DNA from 4 places in the Arthrobacter sp. KBS0703 genome. Region 3 is predicted to be linked to each of the others. Evidence: riboswitches for the same ligand, from Rfam matches in the RefSeq annotation. Region 3 holds a riboswitch; each other region holds the start of a gene.
What was found. A riboswitch is a leader RNA that binds a small molecule or an ion and turns the genes downstream of it on or off. The one in region 3 is predicted to bind thiamine pyrophosphate.

Region 1 (3,955 bases), 360 kb from region 3:
ATCTGGTTGCGCCAAGGGTCTTCGAAGCGAAGCTCGGCGCCCGTGTGGTGCGAAGCGACGCCGGCAACCTTGAGCCGATCCGCGAGGGCTCCGACGTCGTCACCGGACGGGACTTCAATCAGGACCTCACCCAGGCCCAGGGTGTCGCGGCGCGGGCCGGCGCCCCGGCTGTTCCAGACATTCATGGCCATGTGGTGGTGGTAGCCGCCGGCCGAAACGAAGAGCGCCTGGCCGTGCCAGCCGGCCGTCTTTTCGAACCCGAGCGTCCCGACGTAGAAGTCGTGGGCCGACTGGACGTCGCCGACCTGGAGGTGCACGTGTCCGACTCCGGCCTCCGTGCCGCGCTGGCCATCCACGGACTCCTGGGTCAGGTGCTCCTGCAGGTACCGCTGCGGCGGCAGCGCCAGACTGTCCATGACGACGTTTGTGCCGTCCCAGGCCCAGGCGTCGCGGGGGCGGTCCCAGTAGAGCTCAATGCCGTTACCCTCGGGGTCGCTGAAGTAGAACGCCTCGCTCACGAGGTGGTCGGCGCTGCCCGTGAAGGACTGCGGCTCATACTGGGCTGCGCTGGCCACCGTGGCCGCCAGTGCCGCCTGGCTGTCGAAGAGGAGGGCGGTGTGGAAGAGGCCCGCTTCACCCCGGCCGGGGACGTTCAGTCCGGGCGCGGGGGCCAGGTGGACCAGCGGCGTCTGCAGCCGCCCGAGGTAGAGGCCGCCGTCCTGCTCTGCCACGACGTCGAGGCCGAGGGCCCGCTGGTAGTAGTCGGTCATGAGGCTCATGTCCCCCACCTTGAGCATGACGGTGCCCATGGTGAGATCGGCAGGAAGAAGATCCTGGTTGCTGGATGCTGTTGTCATTGAGTGCTCCCTGACTCCCCGGCCACCGGATTTCGGTGGTCCCTACATCTCTAAATTACTTGAAGCTTCAATTTATTCCTAACGGACGATCTTCCCCCGCAGAACCACGCCTTTCAGATCGCGGATCGTTTCCGGATCCGCGCGGGGATCCTCCGAGCACAGGACCACGTCGGCGCTGGCCCCCTCGGCCAGGCCGTCGGCCCCCAGCCACCGGCGGGCGCCCCAGCAGGCGGCGTCCAGGGCTGCAGCCGCCGGAAGGCCGGCTGCGTGGAGTGCCAGAATCTCGTCGGCGATCCGGCCGTGCCGGATCACACTGCCCGCGTCCGTTCCGGCGAAAACCCGCACCGTGGCCTCGTAGGCTTCCAGGACGCGCTCATTCCGGCGCTCCCACAGCCCGCGCATGTGGGCCGCATAGCGCGGGAACTTGGCTTCGGCTTGGTCGGCGATGTCCGGAAACGTGGCGATGTTGATGAGCGTCGGAACGATCGGCACCTGCTGTTCCACGAAGCGGGGAATGTGCCGCGGCAATAGCCCTGTGGCGTGTTCGACGCAGTCGATTCCGGCGTCGAGCATGTCATCCAGGGTGTCTTCTCCGAAGCAGTGCGCAGTGACCCTGGCGCCTTCATCGTGGGCGGCGCTGACGGCGTCCCGTACCGCCGCGGCCGGAAACGACGGCGCGAGGTCGCCGGCGTCGCGGTCGATCCAGTCCCCCACCAGCTTGACCCAGCCGTCCCCGGCACGCGCCTGCTTCCGGACCGCCTCCACCAGATCCTCCGGTTCGACCTCGACGGCGAAGTTCCGCAGGTAGCGCCGTGTCCTGGCGATGTGCCGCCCGGCCCTGATGATCCTCGGCGCATCCGGCGATTGCTGCAGCCACCGGGTGTCGCTGGCTGCGCCCGCGTCCCGGACCAGCAGCGTCCCGGCATTCCGGTCCGTCATCGCCTGGCCGTGCGCCACGTCGTCGTCCACGGCGCCGCCGGGGCCCAGCCCGATGTGGCAGTGCGCGTCCACGAAACCCGGCAGTACCCAGCCGTCCAGCACAACGTCCGGACTTTCAGTCGGCCGCTGGAAGGTCAGCCAGCCGTCCACGGCCCAGAGTCCGTGCCGCTCCCGGTCCGGGCCGGTAAGCACGGTTCCGCTGAATTCAATGATGCGCGCCATGACTCCAGCCTAATCCGCCGGCCGGCCCTGGCCAGGGGCGCCGTCCCGCCCGTGGCCGCACGCCCTGTCACACCTGCAGTCACACCGGGCATGGATGGGCGGCGGCCCGCTGCCCTGTGGTAGCTTCGTCTACGACCACACGGGTGCCCCTGCAGGGGCTGAGATCGGGCTAGCGCAGCCTGCGACCGTTGAACCTGTCCGGGTAATGCCGGCGAAGGAAGTGAGCAGTAAATGAACACCCAGAAAACACAGCTGATCCCTGCCCAAAATGAGGCAGCCGAAGCTGAAACCGGCCAGGCGACCACCCAGTCGCTGAAGTCCCATTCCCTGGCCTACCTGGAGGGGGACGGCCTGCGGGTTCCGGTAACGGAGATCGCCCTGGAGCCCTCACCCAACGGGGAACAGAACGAGCCGCTGCGCGTCTACCGGACGGCCGGACCCGGCAGCGACCCGGTGGTGGGCCTGGCGCCGTTCCGCGCGGAGTGGATTGAGGCCCGCGGGGATACGGAGCCGTACGGCGGCCGGGAGCGGAACCTGCTCGACGACGGCCGGTCAGCCGTGCGCCGCGGCGCAGCTTCCGCGGAGTGGAAGGGAGCGCAGCCGGTGCCCCGCCGCGCCGTCGGCGGTAAGACGGTGACGCAGATGCACTACGCCCGGCAGGGCGTGGTGACTCCGGAGATGCGCTTCGTCGCCCTGCGGGAGAACTGCGATGTTGAACTGGTGCGCAGCGAAGTGGCGGCCGGGCGCGCCATCATCCCGAACAACATCAACCACCCGGAATCGGAGCCGATGATCATCGGCAAGGCCTTCCTGGTGAAGATCAACGCCAACATCGGCAACTCGGCCGTGACCAGCTCCATTGCCGAAGAGGTGGACAAGCTCCAGTGGGCCACCCAGTGGGGCGCCGACACCGTCATGGACCTCTCCACCGGGGATGACATCCACACCACGCGGGAATGGCTGATCCGCAACTCCCCCGTGCCGATCGGCACCGTGCCCATCTACCAGGCACTGGAAAAGGTCAACGGCGAAGCCAACGCACTGACGTGGGAGATCTTCCGGGACACCGTCATCGAGCAGTGCGAGCAGGGTGTGGACTACATGACCATCCACGCCGGCGTGCTGCTGCGCTACGTTCCCCTCACAGTCAAGCGGGTCACCGGAATCGTGTCCCGCGGCGGCGCCATCATGGCCGGCTGGTGCCTCGCCCACCACCAGGAAAACTTCCTCTACACGCACTTCGACGAACTGTGCGAGATCTTCGCAAAGTACGACGTCGCCTTCTCGCTGGGAGACGGCCTGCGGCCCGGCGCGACGGCGGACGCCAACGACGCCGCCCAGTTCGCCGAACTCGACACCCTGGCCGAGCTGACCCAGCGCGCCTGGGAATTCGACGTCCAGGTCATGGTGGAAGGGCCGGGCCACGTCCCGTTCCACCTGGTCCGGGAAAACGTGGAACGCCAGCAGGAGCTGTGCAAGGGAGCCCCGTTCTACACCCTCGGGCCCCTGGTCACCGACATAGCCCCGGGCTACGACCACATCACGTCCGCCATCGGCGCCACCGAGATCGCCCGCTACGGCACGGCCATGCTCTGCTACGTGACGCCGAAGGAGCACCTGGGGCTGCCGAACAAGGACGACGTGAAGACGGGCGTGATCACCTACAAGATCGCGGCCCACGCGGCGGACCTCGCCAAGGGACACCCGGGCGCCCACGAGCGGGATGACGCCCTGTCCAAGGCGCGCTTCGAGTTCCGCTGGCGGGATCAGTTTGCGCTGTCCCTTGATCCCGTCACGGCCGAGGCGTTCCACGACGAGACGCTGCCTGCGGAGCCGGCCAAGACCGCGCACTTCTGCTCCATGTGCGGTCCGAAGTTCTGCTCCATGCGCATCAGCCAGGACATCCGGGACGAATACGGCTCGGCAGAGTCGCAGGC
Region 2 (3,955 bases), 3.5 Mb from region 3:
GATCAGGGCGCCGCCCAGCAGTACCCAGATGTCCAGCCCGCTGTACGTTGATTCGCGGGCCCAGGTCCGGCTGGCGCCGCCGAAGCCGCGGGCTTCCATGGTGACGGCCAGGCGGGTTGCCCGGCGGATGGCCTGCACCAGCAGCCCGAAGCTCTGGCCCAGGGTGGCGCGGAGCCGCTGCCACGGGTTGCCGCGGGACCCCACTCCACGGGCCCGGCGCGCCATGCCGATGGTCTGCCATTCCTCCGCCATCAGCCCCACCAGCCGCATCGCCGCGAGTGTGCCGAGCACGAAGCGGTGCGGCAGCCTCGCCTTCTGTGCCAGCGCGTCGGCGAGGTCCGTGGGGTCGGTGCAGCTCATCAGGAGCACCGCGGGCAGCGCGATGGCGAGGCCGCGGAGCAGGAAACCGAGCCCCAGCTCCAGGGAACCTTCGCTCATGGACCAGAGTCCGACGTCGAGCAGCACCTTGCCGCTGTCCGGCGCCAGGATGGAGGTGCTCCAGCCGCCGACGGCCGCCGCGAGGATCAGCGGCCAGCCGCGCTGCCACAGCAGCGTGAAGGTCAGTCCGGCCAGCGGGAACAGCAGGATCTCGCACACCAGCGCCACGGACGCGGACATCCAGTCGATGGACAGCGCCAGGACCAGCGTGATGAGGAAGACCGCCGCGAATTTGGCCAGCGGGTTGGCCCGGACCAGCACGGCCTGGTTGCCGGCGAGGGTCAGCGCGTCCCTCATGGCGCGGCCTGTTCAGGAGCCCTGAGTTCACGGCTGCCCAGCCGGAGCTCGGTGCCGCCCAGGACGTGGGTGAACTCCTCGTCGTGCGTCACGGAGACCACGGCGGTTCCGGCGTCGAGCAGTTCGGACAGGAAGGAGGCGAGCTCGGCCCAGGTGTTGGCGTCCTGGCCGAAGGTGGGTTCGTCGAGGACCAGGACCTGCGGGTGCGCCGCCAGGACGGTGGCCACCGAGAGCCGGCGCTTCTCTCCGCCGGAGAGGGTGTATGGGTTGGCGTCCACGAGCTCGGTCAGGCGGAGCCGTTCCAGCAGCTCGTCCACGCGTTCCTCGCCGTGGCCCAGGTGCTTGGGGCCGAACTGGAGCTCGTCCAGGACCCGGCCCGTGACGAACTGGTGCTCGGGTTCCTGGAACACCGTTCCAATCCTGGCGATCAGCTGCTCCGCCTTCCATTTGTAGGGGTCGATCCCGGCGCCGCGGCTCAGTTCCACTGCGGCGGACACCGTGCCGGCCACGGGCGGAAGCAGTCCGGCGAGGGTCAGCGCGAACGTGGACTTGCCGACGCCGTTTGGTCCGGTGACGGTCAGCGCCTCACCGGCGCGGACCTGTGCCGCGACGTCCCGCAGGACGGGAACGGGCGGGACGGACTTGAAGCCGCGGCGGCGGGGACGTTCGCGCGAAACCGCCAGGTCCTCGGCGGCGAGGAGCAGCTGGCCGGAGGCAACGGCCAGCTCCCCCGGCATGTTGGCGGCAGCAAGGCCCGCGGCTGCTGCAGTGCCGCCAAACGTCCGCCGCCGCGTGGCCGGAACGTAGCCCGGCACCCAGACCCCGGCGGCGGTGAGCATGCCGCGTGCCTGTTCCAGGACCTGGTCCGGGGGGCCGTCGATCAGCACGGCCGGCCGCGTGGCGGACCCCGGCTGCAGGACCACGATCCTGTCCACGAGGTCCTTCCACACCGCCACCCGGTGCTCCACGACCACAAGCGTGGCGCCCGTCTTGTCGAGGCAGCGCCCCACGGAGTCCCGGACTTCCAGCACACCGGCCGGGTCAAGATTGGCCGTGGGCTCGTCCAGCAGGATCAGCCCGGGACGCATCGCCAGGATGCCGGCCAGCGCAAGGCGCTGTTTCTGCCCGCCGGACAGCGCCGACGTCGGATGGTTCAGCGGCAGGTGCACCAGCCCGACGTCGTCCAGCGCCTCGTGCACGCGCGCCCAGATCGCGTCGCGGGGAACCGAGAGGTTCTCCGCGCCGAACGCGACGTCGTCGCCGAGGCGGGAGAGCACCACCTGGGTTTCGGGGTCCTGCTGCATGAGGCCGGCGCGGCCCCGCCGGGTGTGCGGCGGCTCGCCGTCGATCAGGAGGCTGCCGGATTCGTCCGCGTCGTCGCTGTCTGGGGTGCCGCCGTCGGCTGCTGTCACGTTTCCGGAGGTACTGTCGCCGAGCACGCCGGCGAGGGCGTGGAGCAGCGTGGATTTGCCGGCGCCGGAGGGGCCCAGGAGCAGGACGCGCTCCCCGGGACGGATGTCCAGGTCCAGCCCGTGGACTGCCGGCCTGATTCGTCCGGCGTGGCGCCAGCCCCAGCCGCGGGCGGTGACCGCGGCGGGGCGGACACCGCCGTCGTGAGGTGTGGGCATCAGGAGAAGACGGGCTCCGTGGCTGCCTTGCGGGACGCGAACGAGCTCAGCACGCCGGTTTTGGCCAGGGCGCGGGTGGCGATCCAGGACAGGGCGCCGGCAATGATCGCGCCGGAGATGGAGGTGAAGATGATGTACGCGAGCTTGTCCCCTGCCGTGTAGGCGATGTTCCAGCCCCACGGGAGGAACGAATCGTTCAGGCCGCAGAACAGGCCGGCGCCGGCTCCTGCCAGCAGCGACCCGGGCAGGTTGAATTTCTTGTACATGAAGGCGGCGAACACCAGCTCAGCGCCGAGGCCCTGCAGGACACCCGAGATGAGCACCGTGGTGCCGTACTGGGATCCCATGATCAGTTCACCGGTGGCGGCAACGGTCTCGCAGAACAGCGCCGCGCCCGGCTTGCGGATGATGAGCATGCCGAGCACGGCCGGGATCATCCAGCCGCCGGCGTAGAGCCCGGAAAGGGGCGGGTAGACCGCGTTGACCGGAGCGGAAATGAGGTTGGCGCCCTGGGACCAGGCCCAGAAGATCACGCCGCCGGCAACGGCGATCAGTGCCGCCACCACGATGTCCGTCACGCGCCAGTTGTAACCGGTCTTCTTGATTGCTGCAGTTGTCATAATGTCCTCCTGAGGAACAGGAGGGGAAAGCGCTCCCCGGCTGCGGGTGGTTGGGCCGCCAGCTGCCGGACACTTTGAGAACTCGACTCCCTTGCGCCGGTACTAGCCGGATCAGGTTCGAGGGTCTGCGGCTGTCCGCACTCTCAGCGCCCATCCGCGGTTCGGCTGGCAGTTGCCAGTGATCCCCGACGGTGGCGCTCCCCTGTCGTAATAAATCTGCCCTTGTGGGCTGATCCAGTTTACACCGGGACGGCCCCGGAAGACCGGGGGCAGGTGTCACAATCCGGGAGTTTCCGCGCCTGCCGGTTACCGGTCCGGAGTACATTGGGGCCATGACACAACAGGACTCCGTCATTGGCGCAGCGACCGGCTTCGACCCCGACTCCCCCGACGAACAGCCCGCAGGTTCCCTGGAGGCGCTGATCGCCGAGATCGAGGCGCAGATCGCCGCGCTGCAGTTTCCCGCCTTCAGCAAGGACGACGCCCTCAACCTGGGCCTCCTGCTGGTTGAACTCGGCAAGAAGGGCAACCTGCCCATCGCCATCGACATCACCAAGGGCGAACAGGTCCTGTTCCACGTGGCGCTCGAAGGCGCCACGCCGGACAACGAGGGCTGGGTCAAGGCCAAGCAGCGGACGGCGGCACGCTACGAGGAACCGTCGCTGCTGGTGGGCCTGCGCGGCAGGGTGGGCGGCAGCCGGATCGAGGACAACGCCTGGTTCGACCAGTCCACCTATGCGGCCCACGGCGGCGCCTTCCCCGTCTATGTGCGCGACGTCGGCGCGGTCGCCATTGTCACGGTGTCCGGGCTGCCGCAGAAGGCCGACCACGATCTGGTGGTTCAGGCGCTGACGGAAATCCACCAGTCCATGCGGCTAGGCTAGGGGAAGTCCAGAATTCAAGACGCTAGGAGTCCCTGAATGAATTTCTTCATCAAGCTGCTTGGTACGGGCGTCAGCCTGCTGGCCGGGT
Region 3 (3,955 bases):
CCGACTTTGCCCTCAAGCATCAGGCCAGCCGCTGCCATCCCCGTCATGAGGGAAATCTGGGCGTTCCAGTCCTCCACCGGAAGCTGCGGCGCCGCCACGATCCGGTAGCCGCCGTCGGGAAGCTGCACGATTTCCTGCTCCGGCGTGTTCAGGCTTGCCCCGCCGCGGGCGCGTTCCAGCTCAACCCGCTTCAGCCCGACCTCGCGCAGGAGCACCAGCACCGGCGCGGCAGTTCCGGCGTCAAGTTCGGCCTGGACGTTCTTGTAGTTGAGCTTGGCCCGGCTGCGGACCATTGCCCGGCGCACCAGCACGGACGTCACTTCGGCGGCGGCATCGAGCTCGAACTCCCACACGAACGCCGAACACAGCTGCCCGGCGAGCAGGCTGCCGGCATTCTCGCTGATGACCTCCGGGTGCAGTGGAATGCGGCCGTCGGGGGCGTAGAAGGTCTGTCCGCGGCGGCGGGTTTCGGCGTCGAGGGCGCCGCCCGGGGCCACGAAGGACGGCACGTCCGCGATGGCATAGAGAATCCGGTAACCAGCCCCGGACCGTTCGATGAAGAGCGCCTGGTCCAGGTCGGTGGACGACGGCGGATCTATCGTCAGGAATTCGACGGCGGTCAGATCAAGCTCCGGCAGCTCCCGTTCCGCCACGGCCGCTTCCGCTTCTTTGAGCACGTCCTCCGGGAATTCGCCGGGCAGTTCCAGCTCCGTTCGGAGCGCGCTCAGGGCGTCCGCAAGCGCGTTGGTCTGCTCATGGACGCTGGGGGACAGGCGATGATGTGACACGAAAATCAGGTTAGCCCGAATTGCGCCGTTAGTCTTGGATTATGGGCACATCCTCGGCTGACACCGCTCGGTACGACCGCTTCGTGGCAGATCTGTTCGGCGTCATGGCCTACGGCGAGCTTTCCGCGTTCGAACGGCTCTCCTCGGATGCCCGCTATTCGCCCACGCTCCACGACCGCGCCGTGCTCGGCAGGATCGCCGTCATAGAGTTCCGGCATTACGAGATCGTGAATGCGAAGCTCGCCGCCATGGGCGTGGACGTCGAGGATGCCATGCTCCCGTTCCAGGCCGCCGTTGATCACTTCCATGAACGGACCCGGCCGGCGGACTGGTACGAATCCCTGATGAAGGCTTACGTGGTGGACACGGTCTCCGCCGATTTCTACCGCATGGTGGCCCGGTACGTGGATGCCGAAACCCGGGAGGTCATCGAGCAGATCCAGTCATCGGAGGAAGCCACGGACGTACTCCGGGAACGCCTGAAAGGGGCGCTCGCCGACGATCCCCGGCTCGCCTCGCGGCTGGCGCTGTGGGGCCGCCGGCTCCTGGGCGAGGCCGTCACCCAGGCCCAGCGCGTGGGCTACGAACACGCATTCCTGAGCGGGTTGCTCACCGAAGCGGAGGACGGTGCGAACGATGCCGCGGCGCGGGAGCTGATACGCAGCCTCACGGCGGAACTCGCGGACAACCACTCGCGGCGGATGGTGCAGCTTGGCCTGAGCGGATAGCGGCCCGCTCGGCCCGTAAAGGTTGCGGGTCGGCTGGGCGTACCCGGCTGCGACCCGACCTCTGCTACGACGCAGCGGCCGACTGGTCGGCGGCATCCAGGGCGGACAGCAGCTCGGCAGCCGCGGCTGCCGGATCGGGCGCCTCGGTGATGGCGCGGACGACGACGATCCGGCTGGCGCCCGCCGCCACGACCTGCTCCACGTTGGTGAGATCGATCCCGCCGATGGCGAACCAGGGCAGGAGCAGGCCGCCGACTCTTTCCTCATCCGCCTTGCGGACGGCCTCGTCGGCGTACCGGACAAGGTCAAGGCCGACGGCGGCACGTCCGGGCTTGGTGGGGGTGGCCCACACGGGTCCCACACAGAAATAGTCCAGCCCGGTGCGGCCGTGGGTGGCGGCGATGGCGGCATCCACCTGGCCGGTGGTGTGCGTGGACAGCCCGATCACCGTGGCGGCGTGCAGGAGCTTGCGCGCCGAACGGAGCGGCAGGTCTTTTTGGCCGATGTGGAACACCGGTGCCCCGGACAGTGATGCGATGTCCGCACGGTCGTTGACGGCCCAGAGCCGGCCGTGCCGGTGGGCTGCCTGGCGCAGGACGTCCAGAAGTTCGAGTTCCTCGGCGGCCTCAATGGTCTTGTCGCGCAGCTGGATGATGTCCACCCCGCCGGCGAATGCCGCATCAACGAAATCGGCGAAGTCGCCGCGCTCCTGGCGGGCATCGGTGCAGAGGTAGAGGCGGGCGGTGGTGTGGACGTCATGCGCGGTCATGGCACCCAGCCTAGTTCCTCTAAACTGGGCAGGTACCGCGGGAGCCCGCTGCAGCTGTCACAAACGGCGCAGGGCTGAGAGGGCGTGAGAGCCGACCGCTTGACCTGATCCGGTTAGTACCGGCGTAGGGAAGGATTTCCATGAACCCTGGATCCGGCGGGACCACCGCTGCCACAGCAACTCTGCATGCCGACGTCGCCGTCATCGGCGGCGGCGTGGTGGGCCACGGGATTGCCTGGGAGGCAAGGCGCTCGGGACGCTCTGTGGTCCTCATCGATGAAGCGCCCGGAACGGGCGCCAGCTGGGCGGCCGCAGGGATGCTGGCACCGGTCAGCGAGCTGCATTACCAGGAAGAGGAACTCCTGGAGCTGATGCTCGATTCCTCGGCCCGGTGGCCGGCCTTCGCTGCCGCGCTCGCAGACGGCGGGCGGGACACCGGTTACCTCCCGACGCCGACCCTCGCCGTCGGCGCGGACCCCGCCGACCGCCGCGCGCTGATGGACCTACGCGAAGTCCAGCGGGCCAGCGGGCTCGTCGTCGAACCACTGACCATCCGGGAGGCACGGTCCCGGGAGCCGCTGCTGAGTCCGGGCATCTCGTGCGCCCTGGACATCCCGGCCGACCACCAGGTGGATCCGCGGCGGCTCGTGGAGAGCCTCGCCGCTGCGCTCGCCGAGCACACGCCCGGTTCCGGGACCGCGGTGGCCGGTGCGTGGAAGGGATACGCGGTCAGGGAGCACGCCGCTGGCCTGCTGTGGGACAACGAGGGGGTCTGCGGAGTCCGGCTCACCGGCGGCGGGACTGTCCTGGCCGGCGAGACGGTAGTGGCCAACGGCCTGGCCGCGGGATCGCTGGACGCGCTGCCGGAGGGCCTCAGGCTTCCGCTGCGGCCCGTGTACGGGGACATTCTCCGGCTCAGGGTCCCGGAGCGACTCCGCCCGCTGCTGACCGCCACGGTCCGGGGCATGGTCCGGGGCGTGCCCGTGTATGTGGTTCCGCGCCGGGACGGCACCGTGGTGATAGGTGCCACCCAGCGGGAGGACGACCTGTCCGGACCCAGCGCGGGCGGGGTCTATCAGCTGCTCAGGGATGCGCAGTCCCTGGTGCCCGCAGTGGCGGAACTTGAGCTCCTTGAAACCACAGCCAGGGCGAGGCCGGGAACACCGGACAACGCGCCGTTGCTGGGCCGTGTCCCGGCAGGCCGTGCCCCGTCAGGCGCCGGAAGGTCGGTGGCCGGGCTCATCGTCGCCACCGGGTTCTTCCGCCACGGCGTGCTCCTGACCCCGGCGGCCGCGGCAATCTGCCGCGAGCTGATGGACGGCGTGGAGGACGGCCGCTGGGCTGCCTTCCGGCCTGGGAGGTTCTCCCCGGAGCTGTCCGCATCCGGCGCCGCCGCAGTGAGCGCCGGCAAGCCACACAGCGCCGGCAACCCATCTTCAGCCGGCGACCTGTATTCATCCGGCACAGTCACATTTGACCAGGACAAGGAACCAGCATGAACATCACACTGAACGGTATTGAACAGGCAGTGGGCGCCGGCGCCTCCGTCACGACGCTCGTCAGCCAGGTCACGGGGCGCATACTTGCCGCGGACGGACAGGCCGCCGACGGCCAGCGGCTCGGGGTGGCCGTGGCACGCAATTCCGAGGTGGTGCCCCGGAGCCAGTGGC
Region 4 (3,955 bases), 470 kb from region 3:
TGCGCCGCGCGCCATCAGCGAGGCGCCGGTCAACAACCGCGTCACGTCCGTCAAGGGCTCCACCCGGCTGGAGGCCAAGAAGCAGCGCCGCCGCGAATCCCGCGACACCGGCCGCCGCCGCACCGTCATCACCGAGGCCGAGTTCCTGGCCCGCCGCGAATCCGTGGACCGCCAGATGATCGTCCGCCAGCGCGACGACAGAATCCAGATCGGTGTCCTCGAAGACGGTGTGCTGGCCGAGCACTTCGTGTCCAAGACGCAGCAGGACTCCCTGATCGGCAACGTCTACCTGGGCAAGGTCCAGAACGTGCTGCCGTCGATGGAAGCCGCCTTCGTTGACATCGGCCGCGGCCGCAACGCCGTGCTCTACGCCGGTGAAGTGAACTGGGAAGCGGTCAACCTCGAGGGCAAGCAGCGGCGGATCGAGAACGCGCTGAAGTCCGGCGACTCCGTCCTGGTCCAGGTCACCAAGGACCCGGTCGGCCACAAGGGCGCCCGCCTCACCAGCCAGATTTCGCTGCCCGGCCGGTACCTCGTGTACGTTCCCGGCGGTTCCATGACTGGCATCTCCCGCAAGCTCCCAGACGTCGAACGCAACCGCCTGAAGCGGATCCTCAAGGACCGCCTGCCGGAGAATGCCGGCGTGATCGTCCGCACCGCGGCGGAAGGCGCCTCGGAGGAGGAGCTGACGCACGATATCAACCGGCTGCGCGCGCAGTGGGAAGGCATCGAGGGTCAGTCGAGCTCCACGAAGGTCCTCGCCCCGGAACTGCTCTACGGAGAACCGGACCTGACCATCAAGGTGGTCCGCGACGTCTTCAACGAGGACTTCTCGAAGCTGATCGTTTCCGGCGAGGAGGCGTGGGACACCATCGAGGCCTACGTCACCTACGTGGCACCCGACCTGGTGGGCCGCCTGGAGAAGTGGACCAAGGACACCGATATCTTCGCGGCCTGGCGGATCGACGAGCAGATCCACAAGGCCCTGGACCGCAAGGTGTTCCTGCCCTCCGGCGGCTCGCTGGTGATTGACCGCACCGAGGCCATGACCGTGGTGGACGTTAACACCGGCAAGTTCACCGGCAGCGGCGGCAACCTCGAGGAGACCGTCACCAAGAACAACCTGGAAGCCGCCGAGGAAGTGGTTCGCCAGCTGCGCCTGCGCGACATCGGCGGCATCATCGTCATCGACTTCATCGACATGGTGCTCGAATCCAACCGCGATCTGGTCCTGCGCCGCATGGTGGAATGCTTGGGCCGTGACCGCACCAAGCACCAGGTGGCCGAAGTGACCTCCCTGGGACTGGTACAGATGACCCGCAAGCGCATGGGCACCGGTCTGCTGGAAGTCTTCGGCGAGCAGTGCGAGACGTGCGCCGGCCGCGGCATCGTCACCCACGACGAGCCCGTCGAGCACCGCCTGTCTCTTATACACATCGTGGCCGCTGAGCACCATGTCCCGCGGACCGAGAGCCAGCCCGTCGCCCGCACCGAGCGCAAGAGCCGCCGCCGCGGCAAGGGCGGGCAGGTTGCGACTGACGGCGCCCCGGCGGCTTCGGCCGCTGCCCACCCGGAGCCCACCGACGCGGAGCGCCACGCCAAGGCCGAAGCCACCCGGGCAGCACTGGCCAACATTGCAGCCGCAGCCCACGCCGCGCACCTGCATGAGGATGCCGCCCACAGCGCCACCGGCGACGCCGCCCGTCCGGACGTGCCCGCCGCGGCCGCCCCGGAAAGCCCGGTCGTGCACCGCGCCCCCGAGACGGAAAGCGTTTCGGGCCGCCCGGGTGCCGTGCTGACCTTTGGGCGGCGAGAAAGTGGTGCTGCCGTTTGTTGAGCACGCTGACGAACACGCCAAGGAATCCCCGGCACTGACCCTGGACCGGCTGGAGAAGGCCTTCGCCCACCTCGGCGAGCCGGCGCCCTCCGCTGGGGGAAACGCCCCGGCCGCCGCAGCACCGGCAGCTGCTGAACGCGCAGCTGCTGCCCCTGCTGCGGCAACGGCACGTCCCGCCACGGGAGCCCCGGGTTCTGACGGTGACCGCTATGAGGACCACTCCGCCCTGCAGCCCCGGGCCCGCCGCCCGCGCCGCAACCGCAGCGCCAGCCGTGCCCAGGGCGCAGCGAACGAGACGTCGGTGGAGCACCACGAGACGGCTCCGGCAGCAGCCACCGGGCACTCACACGAGGCCAAGGCTCCTGAAGCGGAATCAGCGGCGGCCGCCAAGCCGGCGAACGAACCGATCATTCTCGGAGTAGGCGTACCCGCCTCAGAACTCTGAGCTGACCCGTCATGACGGAGGCCGGTGCTGCAGTTGCAGCACCGGCTTCCGCTGGTTAACGCCGTTGGTCGTAATCCGCAACGCAGTGCCGGCGGCGGAGTTAGCCGCTAGGCTGGGGGACTGACACGGGGTGCCGCGCCAGGTGCCGGCTGAGATCCAAACCCGTTGAACCTGTCCGGTCAGCACCGGCGAAGGGATGTCTCGTTTGTCTACAGCATCTGTCCTGCCCGCGCCTGCGGCCGCTCCCGGTTCCGCCGTCAGCGACGTCGACACGACCGTCGCTACGTCCCGGACCATTCCGCGTGTCCTTGCCATCGCCGGCTCGGATCCGTCGGGCGGCGCCGGTATCCAGGCGGACCTGAAAAGCATCGCAGCCAGCGGCGGCTACGGAATGGCCGCCATCACGGCGCTGACCGCCCAGAACACCAGGGGGGTGAGCGGCGTGCACGTTCCGCCCGCGCCGTTCCTCACCGCGCAGCTGAACGCCGTCAGCGACGACATCAGTGTTGACGCCGTGAAAATCGGAATGCTCGGTGACGAGCAGGTGATCACCGCGGTCCGCAGCTGGCTGGAGAAGGTCCGTCCCGGCGTCGTTGTTCTTGATCCCGTCATGGTGGCGACGAGCGGCGACCGGCTGCTTCAGGCGTCCGCCGAGGCGGCCCTCCGCGCGCTCCTCCCGCTGGCTGACCTCATCACCCCCAATCTCGTGGAGCTGGGCATGCTGCTCGGCGAGCCCGAGGCTGCGAGCTGGTCCGAGGCGCTGGAGCAGGGCAGGCGGCTTGCAGCCGGAACCGGGGCCACCGTGCTGGTCAAAGGCGGCCACCTCGACGGCGATGACTGCCCGGATGCCCTGATCAACACCCGGGGCCTGCTGTCCGCCGACGTCGTGGTGGTGGACGGCCAGCGGATCCAAACGCGCAACAGCCACGGCACCGGATGTTCGCTGTCGTCCGCCATGGCAACGGTCCAGGCGAGGCTGGGGGACTGGGAAGCATCCCTGCGCGCCGTCAAACCGTGGCTTGCCGAGGCGCTCCGCACCTCCGACCAGCTGGAGGTGGGCAGCGGCAACGGACCGGTGAACCACTTCCACCACCTGCCGTCCGCGAACCTGCCCTCCGGTGACTTGACGCCTGGCGCCCCGGCGCCGGCCGGACCGCCGCGGCGGGAAGGCGACTTCGCCGAGCTACTGCGCGCAGAAGCCGCTGCCGATCTCGAAGCGATCTTTGGCCTGGGATTCATCAAAGCGCTGACGGACGGCACGCTTCCGGAGAAGCAATTCGCCTATTACCTTGCCCAGGACGCCATCTACCTCAACGGGTACTCGCGCGTCCTGGCACGGGCCAGTGCCCTTGCCCCCACCGAATCCGAACAGCTGTTCTGGGCCCGGTCGGCGCAGCAGTGCCTCGAAGTCGAATCGGAGCTGCACCGCAGCTGGCTGAGCACCAGGACGATGCAGGCGGAACTGGGGCCCGTCACCAAGGCCTACGTGGACCATCTGCTGGCCGCGTCGGTGTCCGGCAGCTATTCAGTCCTGGTGGCCGCGGTCCTGCCGTGCTTCTGGCTGTACGCCGACGCCGGGGAGGCCCTGCACGCGCAATTCGTTGCGGCCGGGGCGCCTGCGGCCCACCCGTACGCCGATTGGCTGCGGACTTACGCCGACGAGGACTTCGCCG

Region 1: linked by a shared signal. The riboswitch ahead of thiC (phosphomethylpyrimidine synthase ThiC) and the one ahead of thiO (glycine oxidase ThiO) in region 3 are both predicted to bind thiamine pyrophosphate.
Region 2: linked by a shared signal. The riboswitch ahead of B1A87_RS19745 (ECF transporter S component) and the one ahead of thiO (glycine oxidase ThiO) in region 3 are both predicted to bind thiamine pyrophosphate.
Region 4: linked by a shared signal. The riboswitch ahead of B1A87_RS05725 (bifunctional hydroxymethylpyrimidine kinase/phosphomethylpyrimidine kinase) and the one ahead of thiO (glycine oxidase ThiO) in region 3 are both predicted to bind thiamine pyrophosphate.

Annotation. Positions count from the first base shown of each region.
Region 1 is NZ_MVDG02000001.1:1,098,142-1,102,096, reverse strand. Features, by position in the region: gene B1A87_RS05150 (VOC family protein) at 1-857, opposite strand, end outside; gene B1A87_RS05145 (amidohydrolase family protein) at 936-2,018, opposite strand; TPP riboswitch at 2,148-2,255, shown strand; gene thiC (phosphomethylpyrimidine synthase ThiC) at 2,250-3,955, shown strand, end outside.
Region 2 is NZ_MVDG02000001.1:4,254,598-4,258,552, reverse strand. Features, by position in the region: gene B1A87_RS19755 (energy-coupling factor transporter transmembrane protein EcfT) at 1-735, opposite strand, end outside; gene B1A87_RS19750 (ABC transporter ATP-binding protein) at 732-2,363, opposite strand; gene B1A87_RS19745 (ECF transporter S component) at 2,363-2,983, opposite strand; TPP riboswitch at 3,054-3,197, opposite strand; gene B1A87_RS19740 (heme-degrading domain-containing protein) at 3,316-3,867, shown strand; gene B1A87_RS19735 (DUF4235 domain-containing protein) at 3,904-3,955, shown strand, end outside.
Region 3 is NZ_MVDG02000001.1:739,858-743,812, forward strand. Features, by position in the region: gene B1A87_RS03555 (RNB domain-containing ribonuclease) at 1-788, opposite strand, end outside; gene B1A87_RS03560 (ferritin-like fold-containing protein) at 830-1,516, shown strand; gene thiE (thiamine phosphate synthase) at 1,581-2,285, opposite strand; TPP riboswitch at 2,313-2,433, shown strand; gene thiO (glycine oxidase ThiO) at 2,426-3,784, shown strand; gene thiS (sulfur carrier protein ThiS) at 3,781-3,955, shown strand, end outside.
Region 4 is NZ_MVDG02000001.1:1,209,958-1,213,912, forward strand. Features, by position in the region: partial or broken gene B1A87_RS05720 (Rne/Rng family ribonuclease) at 1-2,282, shown strand, start outside; TPP riboswitch at 2,399-2,496, shown strand; gene B1A87_RS05725 (bifunctional hydroxymethylpyrimidine kinase/phosphomethylpyrimidine kinase) at 2,479-3,955, shown strand, end outside.